Regions from separate parts of the Halomonas sp. EF61 genome, predicted to be linked through region 2. Evidence: predicted binding sites of a transcription regulator. Region 2 holds the regulator's gene; each other region holds the start of a gene.
The links. Region 2 encodes PhoB, which activates phosphate uptake and scavenging genes when phosphate is short. Its sites were predicted from a motif close to TGTCATANNNNTGTCANA; they were not measured.
Positions count from the first base shown of each region.

Region 1: a site for PhoB is predicted at 1,902-1,919, ahead of phbB (acetoacetyl-CoA reductase). Genes of this name have one in related genera too.
Region 3: a site for PhoB is predicted at 4,907-4,924, ahead of NFI08_RS02795 (UTRA domain-containing protein). Genes of this name have one in related genera too.

Region 1 is NZ_JAMSHM010000001.1:1,972,099-1,978,787, forward strand. Features, by position in the region: gene NFI08_RS08765 (MalY/PatB family protein) at 1-265, shown strand, start outside; gene NFI08_RS08770 (thioredoxin family protein) at 372-1,316, opposite strand; tRNA gene NFI08_RS08775 (tRNA-Met) at 1,720-1,796, opposite strand; gene phbB (acetoacetyl-CoA reductase) at 2,166-2,912, shown strand; gene NFI08_RS08785 (DUF349 domain-containing protein) at 3,063-5,840, opposite strand; gene minC (septum site-determining protein MinC) at 6,099-6,689, shown strand, end outside.
Region 2 is NZ_JAMSHM010000001.1:1,228,692-1,235,380, reverse strand. Features, by position in the region: gene NFI08_RS05370 (YnfA family protein) at 186-521, shown strand; gene phoR (phosphate regulon sensor histidine kinase PhoR) at 553-1,881, opposite strand; gene phoB (phosphate regulon transcriptional regulator PhoB) at 1,942-2,631, opposite strand; gene ubiA (4-hydroxybenzoate octaprenyltransferase) at 2,746-3,639, opposite strand; gene NFI08_RS05350 (chorismate--pyruvate lyase family protein) at 3,837-4,475, opposite strand; gene NFI08_RS05345 (FAD-dependent oxidoreductase) at 4,637-5,797, shown strand; gene NFI08_RS05340 (HU family DNA-binding protein) at 6,140-6,415, shown strand; gene NFI08_RS05335 (hypothetical protein) at 6,507-6,689, shown strand, end outside.
Region 3 is NZ_JAMSHM010000001.1:660,303-666,991, reverse strand. Features, by position in the region: gene NFI08_RS02820 (ABC transporter ATP-binding protein) at 1-982, opposite strand, end outside; gene NFI08_RS02815 (ABC transporter permease) at 979-1,827, opposite strand; gene NFI08_RS02810 (ABC transporter permease) at 1,814-2,647, opposite strand; gene NFI08_RS02805 (alkaline phosphatase family protein) at 2,644-3,513, opposite strand; gene NFI08_RS02800 (ABC transporter substrate-binding protein) at 3,646-4,722, opposite strand; gene NFI08_RS02795 (UTRA domain-containing protein) at 5,040-5,786, shown strand; gene NFI08_RS02790 (LysR family transcriptional regulator) at 5,824-6,689, opposite strand, start outside.

The DNA of each region.
Region 1 (6,689 bases), 740 kb from region 2:
CCAGACGCTGGTCGAGCGTGTCGCTGGCTGGCCCGGCGTGGGCTTCAGCGCCCCCGAGTCGACCTATCTGGCCTGGCTCGATCTGCGCCAGTTGACCCTGGGGGCCGAAAAATCGCCTGCCTCGGCATTGCTCGAGCGAGCCGGGGTCGCGCTGTCGGATGGCGCCGACTTCGGCTGGCCGGGCTTTGCGCGGCTCAATTTCGGCACCACGGCCACCCAGCTTGACGAGGCGCTGGCGCGCCTGGACCAGGTGCTGGGCGGCTGAGTGGCGCTGGCGTAATAACCTCAACAACGAAAACGGGGCCTTCGAAGGGCCCCGTTTTCATCTTTTTTAGGCGATGAGCGGCAAGGCGCTCGACGTCTCGATCCACTCAGTAGAGCAGGGCGAACAGCTTGCGGCGGTAGCTCACCGTCAGCGGATGATCGGCGCCGAGTGCGTCGAACACCCGCAGCAGGGTCTTGCGCGCCAGGTCGTCACCGTAGGCACGGTCGCGCTTCATCACTGCCAGCAATCCTTCCAGGCCGGGTTCATAGTCACCGTCGGCCACCTGGCGCAGCGCCCTCAGATAGTTGGCCTCGCTGTCGTCACGCCCCTCCAGGGCGGCCAGGGTCTCGGCGTCGGGCGCTTCTTCGCCGAACTCGATGCTGGCACGAACGCCGCGGGCCTCGGGACCGTCGCGGTCTTCCGGAGGTAGCGCGTCAAGCAGGGCGCGCGCTTCATCATTGCGACCTTCCGCCACCAGCACTCGGGCCATCTGGATCTGGTAGGCCAAGTGGTCGGGGTACTGCTGTGTCAGCTGCTGCAGGATCTCCAGCGCGGTGGCGGTGTCGCCCGCCGCCAGGGCCTGCTCGGCCTGTTCTTCGGGGCTTGCCGGAGCATCTTCCGGGGCCGGGAAGTAGCGGCCCAGCCACTCGCGAATTTCCTTTTCCGGCAAGGCGCCCTGGAAGTGGTCCACCAGACCGCCCTGGCTGATCAACTTGACGTCGGGTACCGAGCGTACGCCGAGCTGGCCGGCGATGTCCTGGTTGTCGTCGATGTTGAGCTTGGCCAGCAGGAAGGTGCCGGCGTACTCGCGGGTCAGCTTTTCCAGCACCGGCATCAGGTTCTTGCAGGGCTCGCACCAGGGGGCCCAGCAGTCCAGCAGCACCGGGATGCGCATGGACAGCTCCAGCACCTGCTGAATGTTGCTGCGGTCGACGTCGAAGATCAGGTCGCTGTCGGCCGGCCCCTGGGACGCCGCGGCGGCACCCTGGGCGGGTTCGCTGCTCGGATCGCTGCTCAGAGGTTCGCCTGTACGAGGGTCGACGATGGGCATGGGACACAACCTTGTCAAAAGTGAATTGCCCTAAAGATGCGGGCGACGGCCACCGACTTCAAGGCGCCTGCCGATACGCCGGAGCATGCCTGGAATCGATGACTGGCCAGCGGTGTGCCCAAGACGCGGTAAAGGGCTGCGGCGACGGTCGATTCTTGACCGACTCGGGTTGATCGAGGTCAGCTCTTCGACGAAAGAAGGAGGGGTGGATGGCTAATCCGGGGACACGGAAGCGCCAAAAAATATCGAATTGGCACAGAAAAATTAAGATTTAATCAGGGGGCGGGCTTCGTAGTACAGCGATGCCGCAACGGCGTCTGGTGGCGAAGCGCTGGCCTCGGCCAGCACCGGACAGCCAACAAAAAAACGAGGCAGTCCCGAAGGACTGCCTCGTTTTCGTATTTGGTAGCGGGGACCGGATTTGAACCGATGACCTTCGGGTTATGAGCCCGACGAGCTACCAGACTGCTCCACCCCGCATCAACGAGGACGTAGTATACGGATAATTCTGGCTGCGTCAACCCTGTGCGATTTCGGGTGTGATGGGTCGTGCCGTTCGGGCGCTGTGGTCCATACTGGAGTGGCTGTCATGCAAATGTCAGTGCTAGACGCTAGCCTGGTGGATAGTCGTTGTGGACGTTGATTCGACGCAGTACCACGACGAAGGCCTGCCGAGGTAGGCAGGTGGGGCTGGGCGTCGCAGTGGCAGGAGGCCACCCGCGATCGCTCTGGGCCCGAGGTTCCTGGTTGCGCGAATGCGCAGCACCAGAGCATCCACTGCTATACATGCTTGCAACAACAAGTGCCGTCGCCAAGCGGCGGCGTGAAGGACAATCAGGGAGGTCGTCTATGACTCAGCAAAAGCCCGTCGCGTGGGTCACCGGTGGTACTGGTGGTATCGGAAGCTCAATCTGTCGCGAACTGGCGGATGCCGGCTATCAGGTAGTGGCCGGTTACAACAATCCTGACAAGGCCAAGACCTGGCTGGAGACCCAGAAGTCGGATGGCTATGACAATATCGACATCGCCGGCATCGATCTGACCGATTTCGAGGCCTGCCAGAATGGCGTCAAGGCGATCGAGGACCAGCATGGGCCGATCGCAGTGCTGGTCAACTGTGCCGGTATCACCAAGGATGGCACCTTGAAGAAGATGTCGGCGGACCAGTGGAACGTGGTCATCGACACCAACCTCAACAGCGTCTTCAATACCTGCCGCAGCGTGATCGAGAGCATGCTGGAGCAGGGCTACGGACGGATCATCAACATTTCGTCCATCAACGGCCGCAAGGGTCAGTTCGGCCAGGTGAACTATTCCGCCGCCAAGGCCGGCATGCACGGTCTGACCATGGCGCTGGCGCAGGAAACTGCGACCAAGGGCATCACCGTCAATACCATCTCGCCTGGCTATATCGCCACCGACATGATCATGAAGATTCCGGAGAAGGTGCGCGAGGCCATTCGCGAGACCATCCCGATGAAGCGGTACGGCACGCCGGAAGAGATCGGCCGCCTGGTCAATTTCCTGGCCAGCAAGGACAACGGTTTTATCACCGGTGCTAATATCGACATCAATGGCGGTCAGTTCATGGGCTGACAGACGTCGCGCCGGGCTCACGAGGCTCGGCGATGTACATTTCGCCAGAAACCACGATGCGAGGCCAAAAGGCCTCGCATCGTGGTTTTCAGGGGTCGAAAGAGTTCAGGGGTTGAAAGAGGGCGGAAGGCACGGCAAGCCGTGCATCGCTCAGGGTGGTGGCAGTTGACTCAGCCCATCCAGCAGGGCGTCGAGCTCCTGTACCTCGCGCTCCCACTGCTGGCGCGACACTGGACCGGTGGCCAGCAGCCCGCACAGTACCGAGATCAGCTCGTCTTCCCGGCTCGGCGCCTGGCCAAGGCTATCGTTGAGGCGGTCGACCTGGATCGCCAGGCGCAGTGGCTCGTCCTGGTGGCCGATCGGATGGCCCGCCAGGAGCGCCAGGTGCACCCGCAGTCGTGCCAGACGCTCGGCGACTTCCTCCGCTGGAGCAGGATCGCGTCGTGCGGCGTTGCGCTGTGCGTGGGCCTGTTTCAGCGCCGGCGGCAACGATAACGCGGCAGGAATCTCCACATCACTGCAGAGGCGACCGGCGAGGCAGTCATCGTCGGCCTCAAGGTGCTCGAGAATCAGGGGTTTGACCTCGCGCCAACGTCCGACGACCTCTGCCACGGAGAGCCGTTCCAGGCGCTCGCGCCGAGCCCGTACGATGCCGGCCCAGCGCTTGCGCATGCCTTCGGTGCGCCGGCCCGATGGTAGCGGTTCCAGAGCGCTGGCCTCATCCACCGCCTTGTCCAGCCAGTCGGCCTCGCTGCTTGCCGCGGGTTGCCAGGCATCGATGCGGTCGATCAGGGCCTGCATCTGTTCCAGGCGCTCGCGAGCACGCTGGGCACGATCATCGCGCTCGGCGTCACGCTGGGCGAAGATCTGGTCGCATAGTTGGCGGAATTCTCGCCACAGGGTCTGCTCCTCGCCCTTGGGCGCGCGCCCCAGTTCGCGCCAGCGCTGTTGCAGTGCCTTGGCCTGGTCGGCTCGCTGGCGTGCCGGCAGTCGTGCATCGACCAGCGCTCGGGCCTGGTCGATCACCTCACGCTTGGCGTCGGCGATCTCGTTGGCGCGGCGATCGATCAGCGCCTGCAACTGGTGCCGGATGCGGCCGAAGCGTCGTCCGATGGCCTCTGCGTGATCGCGCGGGACAGGGGCGGTGCGGCGCCACTGTTCCCTGGCCTGGTCGCGGATCTCGCGCAGCGCGTCGGGGTCGGCCTGGGCGGCGGGCTGCTCCAGAAGGGCCTCGATCTGCTCGCACAGCGCTTCGCGTTCTGCCAGGTTGGCCTCGCGCAGGCGCTGTTGTTGTTCACGCCAGGCCTTGAGCGACTCGCGAATACGTTCGGAGGTTGCCCGAAAGCGCTCGGACTGCTCGCGGTTGGCCGCGGCGTCGCCCAATGCCTTCCACTCCTTGACCAGCTGGCGATGGCGGCGGTCACGGTCACGGTCGGTGAGGGTGGCGTCCTGCTCCAGGGCCTCGATGGCCTGGCACAGTTGCTCGCGCTTGGGACCGGCGACGAAGCCGCGCCAGTCGCGCAGTTCGGCGAGTCGTGCGCCGAGGCGCTTGAGTCGAGACTGCTGGGCACCGGCCGAGGACGGCAGCTGATCGGCGAGGTGGCGAAGCCGCTGGTGCAAGCGGCTCGCTCCCTTGAAGGTACCCTCGTCGAGCAGCGCCTCGAGACGATCCAGTTCCTCATCGAAGCGTGTGAGCTGGGACTCCGATGGTTCGTCCCCGGAAAGATCCTTCTCCAGGCGGAGATGGTGTCGCGCACGTTCGAGCCGCGGGTCTGGCGGCAGACCTTCGGGCCACTTGCAGTCGCTCACCAGCTGCTTGAGCGCAGCCTCGTCGCCGGCCCTGATGGCTTCCTCCAGCGGCAGGGCGCGCTCGACCAGGCGCTGGTGGGCCTGGTTGATGGCGTCGTAGTTCTTCAAGGCCTTGTCGTAGCGCTGGCGCAGGCCGTCGTCGGCCAGGTGGATCTCGGACAGTGCCTGCCAGCGGTTGGCCATCAACTGCTTCTGAGCGCGCAGGCTGGCAAGGTCCTGTTCACCGACATATTCGCCCTGATAGAGCGCGGCCAGGCTTTCTTCCAGCGCCATGACCAGTGCCTCTCGGTCCTGGTCGGCCTGCTCGCGGCGCTGTCGGTCGGCACGCAGGGCGTGTTCCTGGGCCTCGTGATCGTGAATCACCTTGCGACAGCGCAGGCTGGCCTCCTGGTAGCGCTGCTCCTGCCCGGCGTCGGGCAGATCCGCCAGTCGAGACCACTCGCGCTCCAGATGGCGGAAGCGCCCAGCGTAGAGAGGCTCCCAGGTGGCACGGGCGTGCTGCTCGAGACTGGCCAGCAGTTGCTCGCGTCGTTCCCGAGCCTGTTCCACGGCGTCGGCGTCGGCGCGCAGTCGACCCAGGCGTTCCTTGGCGTCGCGCACCACGTGGCGATCCCGGCGGGCCGCCTGGGCCAGCTGCTTGAGACCTTCCTCGGAGGTGACCCGCTCGGCGGCGGCGTGACGTACGGCGGCGATGCCGTTGTCGCAGGCCTGGCGAATCAGGGCGGCCTCGTCATCGAGCCTGGCCAGGGCGGCGAGTCGCAGCTGCTGGTTATCGCCCTGGAGGGCGATCTCCTCGAGCATCGCCGCGTCGTCCAGGGACTCGACGATCTGCTGGCGGCGGCCAAGTTCGATGCCGCCCTGGCGACCGATCAGCAGCGCGATGAGCTGACGATCCAGCTCGCGTGATCCTTTACCCTCGACGCGCAGCTGCAGCAGTCGCTGTGGGTCGTCCAGGCGTCTCGCCGCGGCGAGACGGACGTCGGGCTCGGTATCCTGGACCAGGGTCTCGAGGGCCTCGCGTTGGCTCTGGGGGTCGAGCCGTTCGGCGGCGTCGCGTCGGACCTGTGGATCGGGATGTCGCCAGCGTGGCGAGAAAAGGCGGCGGAGGAGTCCGGGCATGGGGCTTCCTGCAAAGAAATAAAGAAAGGTGGCGAAACGGCTTCACCATCTTGTTATTGCGCCAGGCTAAGCCGGGCGTCGAGATAGAAAGTTTATCTAAGCATGCGCGCCACCATCAGAAAAGGCCTCAGCGCAGGGCTGTGGCTGATTGGAGACACTGACAGGAGGACAATTGAGGCTTATGATCGGTTGCAGGACCGGGGGCTCTGACTTAGCTTGAGATCATCCCCCGACCAACACCCGACGTGGAGTTCGGCAATGAGCCTCAAAGTGGACAGGGACAGCATGGCGTTTACGTTCAAGGGTGGGATGCTGCCCATGACGGTGATGGAGCTTTCCAGTGCGGATCCCGAGGAAATTCGCGATCAGCTCGCGGGCAAGCTCTCGCAGTCGCCAGCCTTCTTTCAGCACACCCCGGTGGTGCTCAGCGTCGAGAAGCTCGACGAACCTCACCTGGCCCTGGAACGTATCTGTGCGGTGTGCCGGGCGCACAAGCTGCTGCCGGTAGCGGTGCGCGGTGGTGCCGATCCGGTCAAGCAGTCCGCCTGGGCGCTCGGACTTGGCTGGTTCCCCCCCCAGGATGCCGCCCGTGCGCGTACCCTGGAAAGCGTTCCGGTGCAGGAAGACGAAGACGTCACCGTGGTCGAGGAAGTGGAGGCTGACGCGCCTCATGGCGGACGTATCTTTCGTGGCACCGTGCGTTCCGGCCAGCAGATCACCGCTCCCGACGGCGACCTGACCGTGATCGGTGCGGTCAATGCCGGGGCCGAGGTACTGGCGGCGGGCAATGTCCACGTCTACGGTGCCCTCAGGGGGCGTGCCCTCGCTGGCATTCACGGCGACCACCAG
Region 2 (6,689 bases):
TTGAGCATCGCTATCGGCGCTGTTGTTGGTTGTAAGGCGTTGAGCAGCAGTTTGAGCACCGCTATCGGCGCTGTCGATGGTTGTACGGCGTTGAGCAGCACTTCCTGTGAACGTACGGGATTGAGCACCGCTATCGGCGCTGTCGATAAACGTGCGGCGTCAAAAGGGGATAGCAGGGAGTGGCCATGACGGCGCTGTTGCCAAGTCTTTTGCTCTATATCGCGGCGGCGCTGGCCGAGATCGCCGGCTGCTTTGCGGTGTGGCGCTGGTGGCGAGATGACGCCTCGGCATGGTGGCTGCTGCCCGCGATGGCGAGCCTGATGGCCTTCGCCTGGCTGCTTAGTCAGACCGATGCCGACTACGCCGGGCGTGCCTTTGCCGCTTACGGGGGCGTCTACATCGTGGCGTCACTGGGCTGGCTGTGGTGGGTCGAGCAGCGCCTGCCGGATCGCTGGGACCTGATCGGGGGCGCGCTGTGTCTGGTGGGTGCCGCGGTCATCCTGCTGGGGCCCAGGAGCTGATGGGAGCACGCTCGGTTCGTTCTGGCGGGGCCTAGTGCACAGCGCCGGCGCGGCCGAGCGCCACCGGGTCGGCCGCTGCCAGCCGGCTCGAGGGAAAGATGCAGCGGAAGGTTGCGCCCTCGCCGAGCCGGGAGTCGATATCCAGGCGTGCCTCGTGGCGCAGCAGCACGTGCTTGACGATGGCCAGTCCCAGGCCGGTACCACCGGTGGCGGTGCTGCGGCCCTTGTCGACCCGGTAGAAGCGTTCGGTAAGGCGTGGCAGGTGCCTCGGATCGATGCCTTCGCCGTCGTCTTCCACCTCGAGGCAGGCGCCTTCGCCGTAGGCACGCCAGCGTAGCGTGATATGGGCGCCGTCACCGGCGTAGCGCACCGCATTGAAGGCCAGGTTGGAGACCGCGCTGTGCATCTCCTTCTCGCTGCCGGTGAGACTGCGCGATTCTTCGACGACGACCTCGATCTGCTGGCGGCCGCCTGACAATGCCTCGGCGTCGCGCTTGACCGCCTGCAGCAGGGTGGTGGGGTCGAGGCGAACGTGGTCGCTGCCGCCCTGGTCGTTCTCGAGTCGTGACAGCAGCAGCAGGTCGTTGACCAGATTCTGCATGCGGCGCGTCTGGCTCTGCATCTGGGCGACCCCCTTGCCCAGGCGTTCCGGCAGCATGCCGGCCATGTCGCTGTAGGTCTCCAGGTAGCCGGTGAGCACGGTCAACGGCGTGCGCAGCTCGTGGGAGACGTTGGCGACGAAGTCGCGGCGCATCTGTTCCAGGCGATGCAGACGGGTGATATCGCGGGCCATGACCAGGCGTTCATCGTCACCGTACAGGGTGATCTGGAACTGCAGGATCATGTTCTCGTCGATGGGGGAGGGCAGGCTCAGCGGTTCGCGGTAGTCACGGGCATTGAAGTAGCCGACGAAGCGCGGGTCGCGCAGCAGGTTGGTGATGTGCTGGCCGCGGTCCAGCGCCGGCTTCAGGCCGAGCATGCGCTCGGCAGAGCTGTTCCACCACTCCAGGTCGCCGTGGCGATCTAGCATCACCACGCTGTCGCGCATCGCTTCGGACGACTCCTGGATGCGCTGGAGGGTCGAGCGCAGGCGGCGCTGGGTGATCCGCTGGCCTTTCTGGTAGCGATAGAGGCGATCGAACAGCTCGCCCCACAGGCCACTGGCGGTGGGAGGTTCCTGCTGGGGGCGGTGGGTCAGCCAGTCGTGCATCGCGTGCAGGTTGCGCAGGTGATAGCTGAGCCCAAGCGCCAGGCCCAGGCCGATGCCTACGCTGGACAGCGAGAAGGGCCAGCCCAGCAAGGCGCCGAGACCCACCAGCACGGCCAGGCGCCAGACTTCTCGTCTCCACAGACGACCCACGTCAGTTCTCGGCTCCGTTCACCTCATCCCTCCTGGTGCTGCGTTGCGTCGATGGCTCGCTCAGACCTTGGCCGAAAAGCGATAACCGGTACCGCGTACGGTCTGGATCAGTTGCTGATGGGGTTCCCCCAGGGCCTTGCGCAGGCGGCGGATATGCACGTCGACGGTACGTTCTTCCACGTAGACGTTGCCACCCCAGACCTGATCGAGCAACTGGCCACGGGTGTAGGCGCGCTCCTGGTGGGTCATGAAGAACTGCAGCAGGCGATATTCGGTGGGGCCCATGTCCAGTGACTTGCCGTCGACGCTGACGCGATGGCTGACCGGGTCGAGCTTGAGGCCTTCCACCTCCACCGGGTCCTCGACGCCCCGCGGAGTGGCGCGTCGCAGAACTGCCTTGAGTCTGGCCACCAGTTCTCGCGGCGAGAATGGCTTGGTGATGTAGTCGTCGGCGCCGGCTTCGAGGCCCTGGATCTTGTTGTCCTCCTCACCCTTGGCGGTGAGCAGGATGATCGGCAGCTCTGCGGTGGTTTCCTCGCGCTTGAGCCGGCGGGCCAGTTCGATGCCGCTGGTGCCCGGCATCATCCAGTCCAGCAGCAGCAGGTCTGGCTGGTCATCGACGATGATGGCGTGGGCGGCCTGAGCATTGTCCGCCTCGAGCACCCGGTAGTCGGCCATTTCCAGCGCCACCGCGATCATTTCGCGGATCGGGGCTTCGTCATCGACGATCAGTACGGTCTTGGCGGTCATCCCGGGAGCCTCTTGGTCAGGGTCTTACACTCGACGGTGACAAATGACACCACGTCAATGTGACAATTAGATGACATTGTATCCATTGTCGAGCGACCGAGACGGGCATTTCCCTCACCCGAGGGAGGGATAGAGGCTCAGTCCGAGTCCGGCAAACAGCAATAGGCCCGACCAGTGGTTGTTGAGAAAGGCCTGGAAGCAACGGTCGCGGTCACGGCTCTTGATCAGCCGCTGCTGGTGGACAAAGGTCGCGCCCATGGCCAGCCAGCCGAGCCAGTAGAAGCCGCCCAGCGCCAGCAGGCTGCCGGCCCAGGCCAGCAGTCCCAGGGTGGCCAGCTGCAATAGCGCAATGATGCGGGTATCCCAGCGACCGAACAGCACCGCGGTGGACTTGATGCCGATCTTGAGGTCGTCGTCGCGGTCGACCATGGCGTATTCGGTGTCGTAGGCCACCGTCCACAGCACGTTGGCGGTAAACAGCAGCCAGGCGACCATCGGGACTTCGCCGAGCACCGCGCCGAAGGCCATCGGAATGGCCCAGGAGAAGGCTGCGCCCAGCACCACCTGGGGGAAGTGGGTGTAGCGCTTCATGAAGGGATAGCTGGCGGCCAGCACCGCTCCGATCAACGACAGCCACACGGTAAAGCCGTTGGTCAGCCAGACCAGCGCGAAGGCCGATCCCAGCAGGCACACGAACAGCACCTTGGCCTCCCGCTCACTGATGCGGCCGGTGGCCAGCGGTCGGTTCTTGGTGCGTTTGACGTGGCCATCGAAGTGGCGATCGGCGTAGTCGTTGACCACGCAGCCCGCCGCCCGCATCAGGTAGACGCCGGCGACGAAGATCAGCAGGGTGTCACGGGCCGGAATGCCCTCGGAGGCCACCCAAAGCGCCCACAGGGTCGGCCACATCAACAGCCAGGTACCGATGGGGCGGTCCAGACGCATCAGCGCCAGAAAGTCGGGAATTCGGTTCAGGTATCCAGGGGGACGCAGCAGCGAACGATCCATCGGTCTCTCTCATGCTCTGGCGCAGGTCAGGCGAAAATGAGGCGTAAGCCGGGCAACAGTCGCTCCTCGGAGAAACATCGCCGAGAAGCCTTGGCGCAGCCTAGCGCGAGCCGACGGCCATGACCAGCCAGGCGGCTCGCTCCGAAGGTGGCGACGGAAGGGCGATGGCGGGGTGACAGCCGGTGAGCGACAGCTAGTCAGCCGGTGGCAGAGGCCGACAGCGACAACGCTCGGCCCATGGTCGGCATAAAGCTCTCCTGCACCAGCAGCACCCAGCCGCTGTGACGAAATACCGAGCGGCGTTGCCACAGTCCGGTATAGCCGTGGATCGGCCTGGTGTTACGGCCGATCTGAATGGCGCTGCGCTCGAGATCGGGCTGGCGAAACAGCCAGCTGCCGAGAGAGGTCTCGCCGAGGCCTTCGAAGGGAGCGTCGTGACGCTCGACGATCGGTGCCACGCTGCGCGCCACCACCCAGGGCTCCTCGTCCACGCACAGGGCGACCTCGCGCAGCCAGGCCTGCTCGTCGCTGGCCAGGCCCAGCACGTGGGCCTCGTCAGGCCACGGCAGGCCCTTGGCCTCCGCCAGCAGGCGTACGCGAAAGTGCCCGGCGCCTGCCGCCTTGATCAGGCGTTCTGTCAGGGAGTCCCGCGAGGCCAGCCAGGCGTGCCAGTCAGCGGGCACCGCGATGCCACCGGAGGCCAGCGACACCCAGCCGGGGTCGACGATATCGGCCGCGTCGGCATTCGGCGAAGCGGCTGTGGCTGGCGCGGGATTACCCGGTTCGGACCCCGAGCGCTCCCCCAGGGAGCGGAATGTGGAAGGAAGCTGTGTCATGCGGCCTCGGCAGGGCTGTCGTCACCGGAGGGCGGTGCTCCGGTCGGTCGGCGCATAGTGTACCATGTGGCCCAGCACTCACCCGCTGGTGTGGCCCCGTGCGGGCCGGCCCAGCTTCAACAGCGACCGCCCGGCGGTCGTCGGCAGAGTCGAAGGAAGCGATGCAAGGACCCTTGACCATCATCGGTACCGGCATGGCGGGCATAGGCCTGGCACGCCAGGTGCGGGCGCTGGACGCCCACCGACCGATCACCCTGATCAGCGCCGACTCAGGCGATGACTATTCCAAACCGCTGCTGTCCACCGGCTTCGCCAAGGGCCTGGCGGCGGATCGGCTGGCCGCGCGCTCGGCGCTGGAACTGGCCGATCAACTGGGCGCGGTGGTACGTCCCCACACCAGGGTCGATGCCATCGATCTGGCGTCGCGCACCCTGAGCCTGGGCCAGGAACGCCTGCCCTGGTCGGATCTGGTGATTGCCACCGGTGCCAGCCCCGTGGCGCCCTTCGAGATTCCCGATGCCCTGGCCGGACGGGTGTTCTCGATCAATGATCTCGACGACTATCGGCGTTTTTCGGCAGGCCTCGAGGCGCTGGGGCGCCCGGCTCGGGTGGCCATCGTCGGCCTCGGACTGGTCGGCTGTGAATTTGCCAACGATCTGCACGCCGGTGGTCATCGCGTCTGCCTGGTCGGCCCTGAACCCTCGTTGCTGCCCAGATTGCTGCCCCGGCGACTGGGTCAGACCCTGAGCCAGGCCTTCATCGAGGCCGGCATCGACGTCATCCATGGCCGTCTGGTGAGCAGGCTCGAAGGTGCCGGTGGTGACATCGGTGTGCACCTCGACGACGGCCATGAGCTGGAGGCGGATATGGTGCTGGTGGCCACCGGTCTGAAGCCGCGCTCTCGGCTGGCGCGAGAGGCCGGTATCGCGACAGATAATGATGCTATCGTCGTCGATCGCTACCTTAAAAGCTCCGATCCTTGTGTTCATGCGCTGGGTGATGTGGCCTCGGTGGACGGTGTCAATGCCATGTACGTGCAGCCGCTGCAGGCTTCGGCCAAGGCGCTGGCCGCGACCCTGTGCGGTCGTCCCACCCAGGTGCGCTACGGCCCCTGGCCGGTGCTGGTCAAGACGCCGCTGCTGCCGGTGGTGGCGCTGCCGCCGATGACCGACAGGGTGCATTGGCGAATCGAGGCCGACGGCGAGGATATCAGCGCCCTGGCCGAGGATGACGAAGGGCGTCTGCAGGGCTTTGCGTTGACGGGAAAATGCGTTCGTCGGAAAGTCGAACTGGCGCGGGCGGCACCGCCGTTGCTAGGCTAGGTTCGTCAACGGCGCGGGTTGTACGCGATACAGCCGTCGTTGAAGGTGCCACCGAGGCAGGGCAATTCTATCGGGGACGACCGCCACGACGTGTGGCTGGCCGGTGTCGTATCGCCGGTTTCGTACCGATAGGGAAGGCAAGGCCCCGTCGGCGGTGGCTCTCGCTAGTCGAAAGACAGTCAGGAAGCGCTGAGCGCACCGTGATGTTCATCGTCGTGGTCAACGATCCTGTTGTCACGGCGCAGGGCCGGGGACTGCCCGTGTGGACACTCGGACAGTGTTTCCATAACAATGATGCCGGTGTCACGGCACCGGAGTATCAAGCCAAACCAGGAGGGCTGTATGCGCAAGCCAGAACTCGCCGCGGCGATTGCCGAGCGTGCCGATCTATCCAAGGACAAGGCCAGCCAGGTGTTGAACGTCATCCTCGACGAAATCACCGGTAGCGTGTCTTCCGGCCAGGACGTGTCGTTGATCGGCTTCGGCACCTTCACCGTGCGCGAGCGTGCCGCCCGCACCGGCAAGAACCCTCAGACGGGCCAGCCGCTGAAGATTCCCGCCAGCAAGACAGTCGCCTTCAAGCCCGGCAAGGGGCTCAAGGACGCAGTCGCCCGCTGAGGTGACGACTACCACCGCCTGTCCTCCAGGCGGTGGATCGATATCGCGGCCCGGTAGCGGGCCGCGCCTACCCGTCGACCGGTGAGGCAACATGACCCTGAGACTGATGCTGTGGCTGCTGGGCGTCATGCTCAAGCGGGCCTTCAAGCGCAAGGCGCGATTCCGCGAACGTCTGCAAGACCGGGGTGGGCTCGACTGGGGCATCGCCACCGAAGATCTGTCCATCGCGCGCCACTATCGCATGCGTCCCACGGGGATCGAGAGTCAGCGCGGA
Region 3 (6,689 bases), 570 kb from region 2:
CACGTCCGCTGACGCCCGGCCCCACCCGTGCCGGTAGCTCACCACCTAAAGGGCGGCCCTGCACGCTGAGATAGAGCGCCTCGGGGCGCAGCGCGACTCGCTTGGCCTGGCTGCGAAAGCCCAGCAGTGGCGCGGCCTCGACGGCGTCGAGCAGGCAGTAGTGGCCCATGAAGCCGGCGGCGTTTTCGTCCCGGGGCCGGGTGTAGAGCACCTCGGCGGTGTCCTTTTGCAGGATCCGCCCCTGGTGCATCAGGAACACCCGGTCGGACATCAACATGGCCTCTTCCTGGTCATGGGTCACGAACAGGGTGGTCAGGCCGAGGGTCTTCTGAATCTCGCGGATCTGGTCGCGCAGATGTCGACGAATGCGGGCGTCCAGCGCCGACAGCGGCTCGTCCATCAGCAGTACCTTGGGTTCCACCACCAGCGAGCGTGCCAGTGCCACCCGCTGGCATTGCCCGCCCGACAGCTGGTGGGGGAACTTGTGCGCCTGGTCCTGCATCTCGACCAGGCGCAGCACCTCGTCCACCCGGCGCGCGCGCTCGTCACCGGGGACCTTCTGCATGCGCAGGCCGAAGGCGACGTTGTCGGCGACCTTGAGGTTGGGAAACAGCGCATAGTGCTGAAACACCATGCCGACCCCGCGCCGCTGGGGCGGCAGGCGGGTGATGTCGTCACCGCCGATGTGGATGCTGCCGGCGTCCAGCGAGGTCAGTCCAGCGATGGCCCGCAGCAGGGTCGACTTGCCGCAGCCGGACGGCCCCAGCAGGGTGATGAACTCGCCATGCGCGATATCGGCGTCGATGTCGGCGAACACCGAGGTCTCGCCGAAGCGCTTGGCCAGCCCCCTCAGCGAGACCGCGTTGCCGCTTTCCTGGTGGCCTGGCGCTGACGGGGTCGTGGTCTGGACCGAGGACGGGATAGTGGATGCGACAGTGGACGGGGCGGCGCGCTGGGTGGCAAGTGTGGTGGCAGCCATCATCGTGTGGCCTCCGTGATGGTGTGCTCGGCCTGGCGATTGCCCAGCCAGGTCAGGATCAGGGTAAAGGCGAACAGGGTGATCACCAGGGCGCTGGTGAAGTGACCGCTGGCGCCGCGCATATTGTTGAGATAGACCTGCAGCGTCTCGAAGCGGGTGCCCACCAGCATGTTGGCGAAGACGAATTCGCCGACCAGGAACGAAAACGAGAGGAAGATGGCGATCTGCACCCCGCCACGCAGGTTGGGCAGGATGACCAGAAAGAAGGCCTTCAGCGGCCCGGCACTCAGTAGCTGGGCGGCGTCCATCAGGCTTTGCACGTCCACCGCACGCAGGCTGTTGGCGATGGCGCGGTACATGAACGGCAGCACGATGGTGAAGTAGGTGGGAATCAGGATCCAGGGGGTGCCCACCAGCGGCAGCGGGCCGCCGGCGTAGAGCTTGAGTAGCCCCACCGAGGACACCACCGGGGGCACCGCGAAGGGCATCAGGATCAGGGTGTTCATCCAGCGGTCCAGCCACGGATAGCGGGTGTGGGCCAGCAGGGCCACCGGCATCACCAGCACCAGCGACAGCGCCAGGGCACCCACGGCGACGGCCAGCGACCGGACGAAGGCGGCCACAAAGCGCGGAGTGGTCCATAGCTCCACGAACCAGGCCAGGGTCAGGCCATCGGGGACCAGGGTCGCGCCCCAGCGGGTGGCCAGGGCGTAACCCAGGGTCGCCACCAGCGGCAGGGCCAGCACCGCGAAGACGCTGCCGACGATCCAGGCGTAGGGGTTGAAGGTCGCCGACAGCGGCGCTGCGGTCGGGCTCTTGTGAGCCGGCAGGGTCTCAGCGTGAGCCATGCTGTGCACTCCTTCTCAACAGCCACTGCTGGACCAGGGTGACCAGCACCAGCAGCAGCACCAGGATCAGCGCCAGGGCGCTTGCCAGATTGGGCTCGAGGAACAGGTCGCCGGCCACCAGGTTGGCGATACGAATGGTCATCAGGTTGTAGCTGGTGTTGACCAGCGCGTAGACGGTGGCGTAGGCGCCCATGGCGTTGGCGAACAGTACCGTGAAGGTGCCGGCCAGGGCCGGCCACAGCACCGGCAGGCCGATGCGCTGCCAGTAGGCGATGCGCCCGGCGCCGAGCAGGCTGGCGGCATCACGCCATTCGGCCTTGAGGCCGGCGAAGGCCGGGAACAGCAGCAGGATGCCCAGCGGAATCTGGAACCAGGTGTAGATGACGATCAGCCCGCCGGTGGAGTAAAGACGCACGTCCTCGATGATGCCGAGTCGTTGAAGCGCCAGGGTCAGCACGCCGTTGGCCCCCAGCAGGATGATGAAGGCGAAGGCCAGCGGCACGCCGGCAAAGTTGGAGGTCATGTTGGTGAAGGCGATCATCGCTCGCCTCAGGCGTCCGCCGGAACGCACCAGGGCGTGGCAGGTCAGGGTGGCGATGACCAGGCCGATGGCGCTGGACACCAGCGAGATGGTCAGGCTCTTCCAGATCGCCTGGCGGAAGAACGCCGACTGGGCGATCTCCTGAAAGTGGCCAAGGCCCCAGTCGCCGTTGACGTTGAAGGCACTGATCGCGACCCAGGCCATCGGCGCCAGCTGGAAGGCGGTGAATATCACGGCGAAAGGCACAAGCCACAGCCAGGCCGGTAGTGGCGCCTTCACGATCCGGCCTCCTCGTTGCAGGTGGCGTTCGCGGTGGATGCGACGCTGGCAGTGTTGGTCGCGGCCAACAGCTCGGGATGCCAGGGCTTGTCGTGGGAGAGCCCGAGGACGCTTGCCAAGGTGCCGCACAGGTGGGTCTGGCGGATGACCCGTCCGGCGGGGTCGGCAAAGGCGTCGCCGAACAGCCACAGCGGCACCCGGCGTTCTTCTTCCAGCAGGCCCGAGTGGGAGCGATCGGCGTTCATGCCATGGTCGGCGGTGATCATCACCTGGCAGCCGTCGGCCAGCCAGCGTGGCAGGTAGTCGGCCAGGGCGATGTCGGCGTGGCGGGCGGCGTTTCTGTACTGGGGCGAGTCGCCGCCGTGACGATGGCCGGTGTCGTCGATGTTCATGCTGTGAACCAGCAGGAAGTCCGGCGCGTGGCGTTGCCTCAGGGCCTCGGCGTCGCTGAACAGGTGGTCATCCGGATAGTGGTCCTGCCAGTAGAAGATGCCGGCCTGGATGGCCGCCGCCGGATCGTCGAGAAAACGATCGCTGGTGCGCTCGAAGGGTGCCTTGACGTAGAGCTCACTGACCCAGTGATAGGCCGCCGCTGCGGTGGCAAGGCCCTGGCCGCGGGCCAGGTCGAACAGGCTGGTGCCATGGGACCGGCGCACGATGTCGTTGTGCACTACCCCGGAGTCCACCGGGCGATCGCCGGTCAGCAGGCACTCGTAGAGCGGCCGAGACATGGCCGGCAGCTCGCAGTCGAGGTGGGTGGTGTAGCCGCGGCCGGCCTCCACCAGGGCGCTCAAGTGGCCCATGGCGTGATGGCCGACGGCGTGATTGAGGCCGTCCAGCACCACCAGTATGACGGGTCTGGTCATGATGACTCCCGGCCGCGCGGCAATACAGGGCGCGGCGCTGTCGCGATAAGACGTGGAATGCGCTGAAGACAGGCCTCGTGGGCACTGTCTTCAGCGGTCGATCGTTGTAGCGGGGCTGTCCTCAGCGCTTGATCACTGCTGGTGGATCAGCACCTCGGACTGCCACTGGCGCGGCAGCACCTTGGCGCTCTGTTCCCAGGCGGCAAAGTCCTGGATCGGGCGGGCGCTGGCGTACTGCTCGTTGGGCAGCAGCTTGGCGGCGATATCGTCGGGCAGGGTCAGGTGCTCGGCGCGGATCGGGCGAGCGTAGCCCTCGGCCAGGTTGAACTGGCCTTCATCGGACAGGATGTACTCACGGGCCAGCTTGGCGGCGTTGGGGTGCTGGGCGTGGGTGTTGATGATGGTGGCGTAGCCGGAGGTCACCGAAGCGTCCGAGGGGATTACCACCTCGAAGGCGTCACGGTCGATCTGGTCGCGGTAGTTCAAGGCGTTGAAGTCCCACAGCAGGGCCACTTCCACTTCGCCCTTCTCCAGGTTGGCGATGGACACGTCGGCCAGCGACAGTCGGCCCTGCTCGGCCAGTTCGGCGAACAGCTCGAGGCCCGGGGCCAGATTGGCTTCGTCGCCACCGGCGGCGTAGGCGGCGGCGAGTACCGCATTGTTGGCCTGGGAAGCCTGGCCCACGGCGCCCACTGATACCGAGTAGTCACCCTCGCGCAGGTCGGCGAAGGAGCTCGGGCGCTGGTCCTCTTCCACCAGGTTCTTGTTGATCATCAGCGCAATGGTGCCGGTGTAGCCGAGCATCCAATGGCCATCTTCGTCCTTGGCCCAGTCGGGGATCTCGTCCCAGGTGGTGGGCTTGTAGGGCTGGGTCACCCCCTGCTGCACCGCGATCGGTCCGAAGGCGAAGCCGACGTCGCCGATATCGGCGGTGGCGTTCTCGCCCTCGGCCTTGAACTTGGCGACTTCCTCGGCAGAGCTCATGTCGGTATCGGTGTGCGCCAGGCCGTAGACGCTTTCCAGGTCGGCCCAGGTGTCCTTCCAGTTGGCCCAGGTGTCGGGCATGCCGACGCTGTCGACGTGGCCTTCCTGCTTGGCGGCCTCGATCAGTGACTCAAGCTCGGCGGTGTTTGCCTGGGCGGCGGTGGACAGCAGGCCAACGCAGGCCAGGGCGGTCAGGGTCGGGTAACGCAGAGAAGTGACGATCACGGGAGGGTCTCCGGGTCAGGGGCGTGAAGTCGACGGAAACCGATGCGCCTTTCTGGTCTAGATCAGTTTCCGTTGACGATCACCCTAAGGAGCTAGCGTGACAGCCTCGTGTCAGTTGCGTGGCAGTCTCGTCTCAGTTCATATGAGCTAGGTAAAGGACGAAAAACCCGACTCGTTCGAGCACTGTCATCGCCTTGTCACCGGCTTGCCACTAGACTGCTGAAACTACGTTGAACCTTCTTTGGTCTATACCAGAAAGCTGGACGCCGCCGGAAGCCGCTCGGCGGCGATCCTGGTCAGAGCTTCGAGAGTCCGCCTTGCCTACTGTCCCTGACGACACCTCGCACGACGCCTCACCCGCCCATCGCCTGCGCGAGCGTCTTGCGCCCTTGCTGAGCCTGGCCTCGACACGGGTCGATCGCCGCCTGCCCAGCGAGCGAGACATGATGGCGCGCCTCCAGACCACCCGCATCACCCTGCGTGAGGCACTCAATGAGCTGGAGGCGGAGGGCTGCGTGTATCGCGAGAATCGGCGCGGCTGGTTCGTGTCGCCGCCACGGCTACGCTACGACCTGCTGGCCTGCCTGCCGTTTCACGAGATGGTGCGATCCCAGCAGCGCAGCGCCCGAACCCTGTTGATCAGTGCCGAGGAAGTGATCGCACCCGTCACGGTCGCCCGCCGGCTGGGACTCGCCGAAGGCGAGCGCGTCTACCGCATCTGTCGTGCCCGGCTGGTGGACGAACGTAGGGTGCTCTACGTGGAACACCATCTGTTGCCGCGCTGCTTTCCCGCCATTCTGGAGTTCGATCTGGCGCGGGAATCGCTGACCGAGCTCTACCGCCGCGAGTACGGCATCCGGGTCGGGCGGGTCAGCTACGAGCTCGGCACCTGTGTACTTTCCAGCGACGCCGCCAGCGCGCTCAACGCGGTACGCGGCAGCCCCGCCCAGCGCATCACCCGCATCAACCACGACCAGAACGGCCGTGCCATCGACTGTGACGACGAGTACTGGCGCCATGACGCCATCGAGCTGACGCTTTCCGCCGCCCCTCAGGGAGGTTGAGGTGCGAGATCGAGGGGCTTCGAACGGCAGGGGAGTGCTAGACCGCGGGAGGGCGTTCTTCCAGCAGGTGCCACAGAGGCGCTGCCACCGCTGTCTCGTCGCGATGGCGATAGCAGGCCACTTCCAGAGAGGGGCCGCCGAGGATTTCCTGCAAGGAAATAAGTTTACCGCTCTCGAGGTCTTCCTCGATCAACCCGTGGGGTAGCCAGCCGATACCGAGTCCGGCCAGGGCGAGTTGGCGAATGCCGATGGTGAAGGCGGTCTCGCAGACCAGTTCGATCTCGTAGTGGCGTTGGGCATCGAGCAGGTAAGGCGTCGCCAGGGCCTGGCCAAGAAAGCTGTCTGGATCGTAGCCGATCAAGGGCAGTCGTTGACCTTCCTCGAGTTCGTGCATGAGACCACCGTGATGATCCGATGCGCACACCGGCAACAGCCGTTCGACGCCCAGTGACAGCCGCTCGACGCTGTCGCTGCCACTGAACAGGGGAGCGCCCTCCAGCTCCGAACACAGCAACAGGTCGGCCTTGCCTTGCTCGAAGTCGTGGATGCACTGGCTGCGGTCGGATGAGGTGATCTGCAGTCCCACCTCAGGCGCGTGATGACGCAGGTGGCGCAATAGACGCGGCAGGTAGCTGACGGTCAGGGTGTGCTGGGTGGTCAGAATGGCCCTGGGCCCCTGGCGGGCATCGCTTCTGAGACGACTGCGCATGGCGTAAAGGCGTGCCAGCCACTCTCGCAATTGGGGCTCGTACGCCCGCGCGTGGGCGGTCAACTCCAGGCGCGAGGCGCTGCGATCGATCAGCGCCACCCCCAGCCATTCTTCCAGTTGGCGGATACGGCGCGAGAAGGCCGGCTGGGTGACGTGGCGCCGTTCGGCCGCCTGGGAAAAGGTACCCGCCTCGA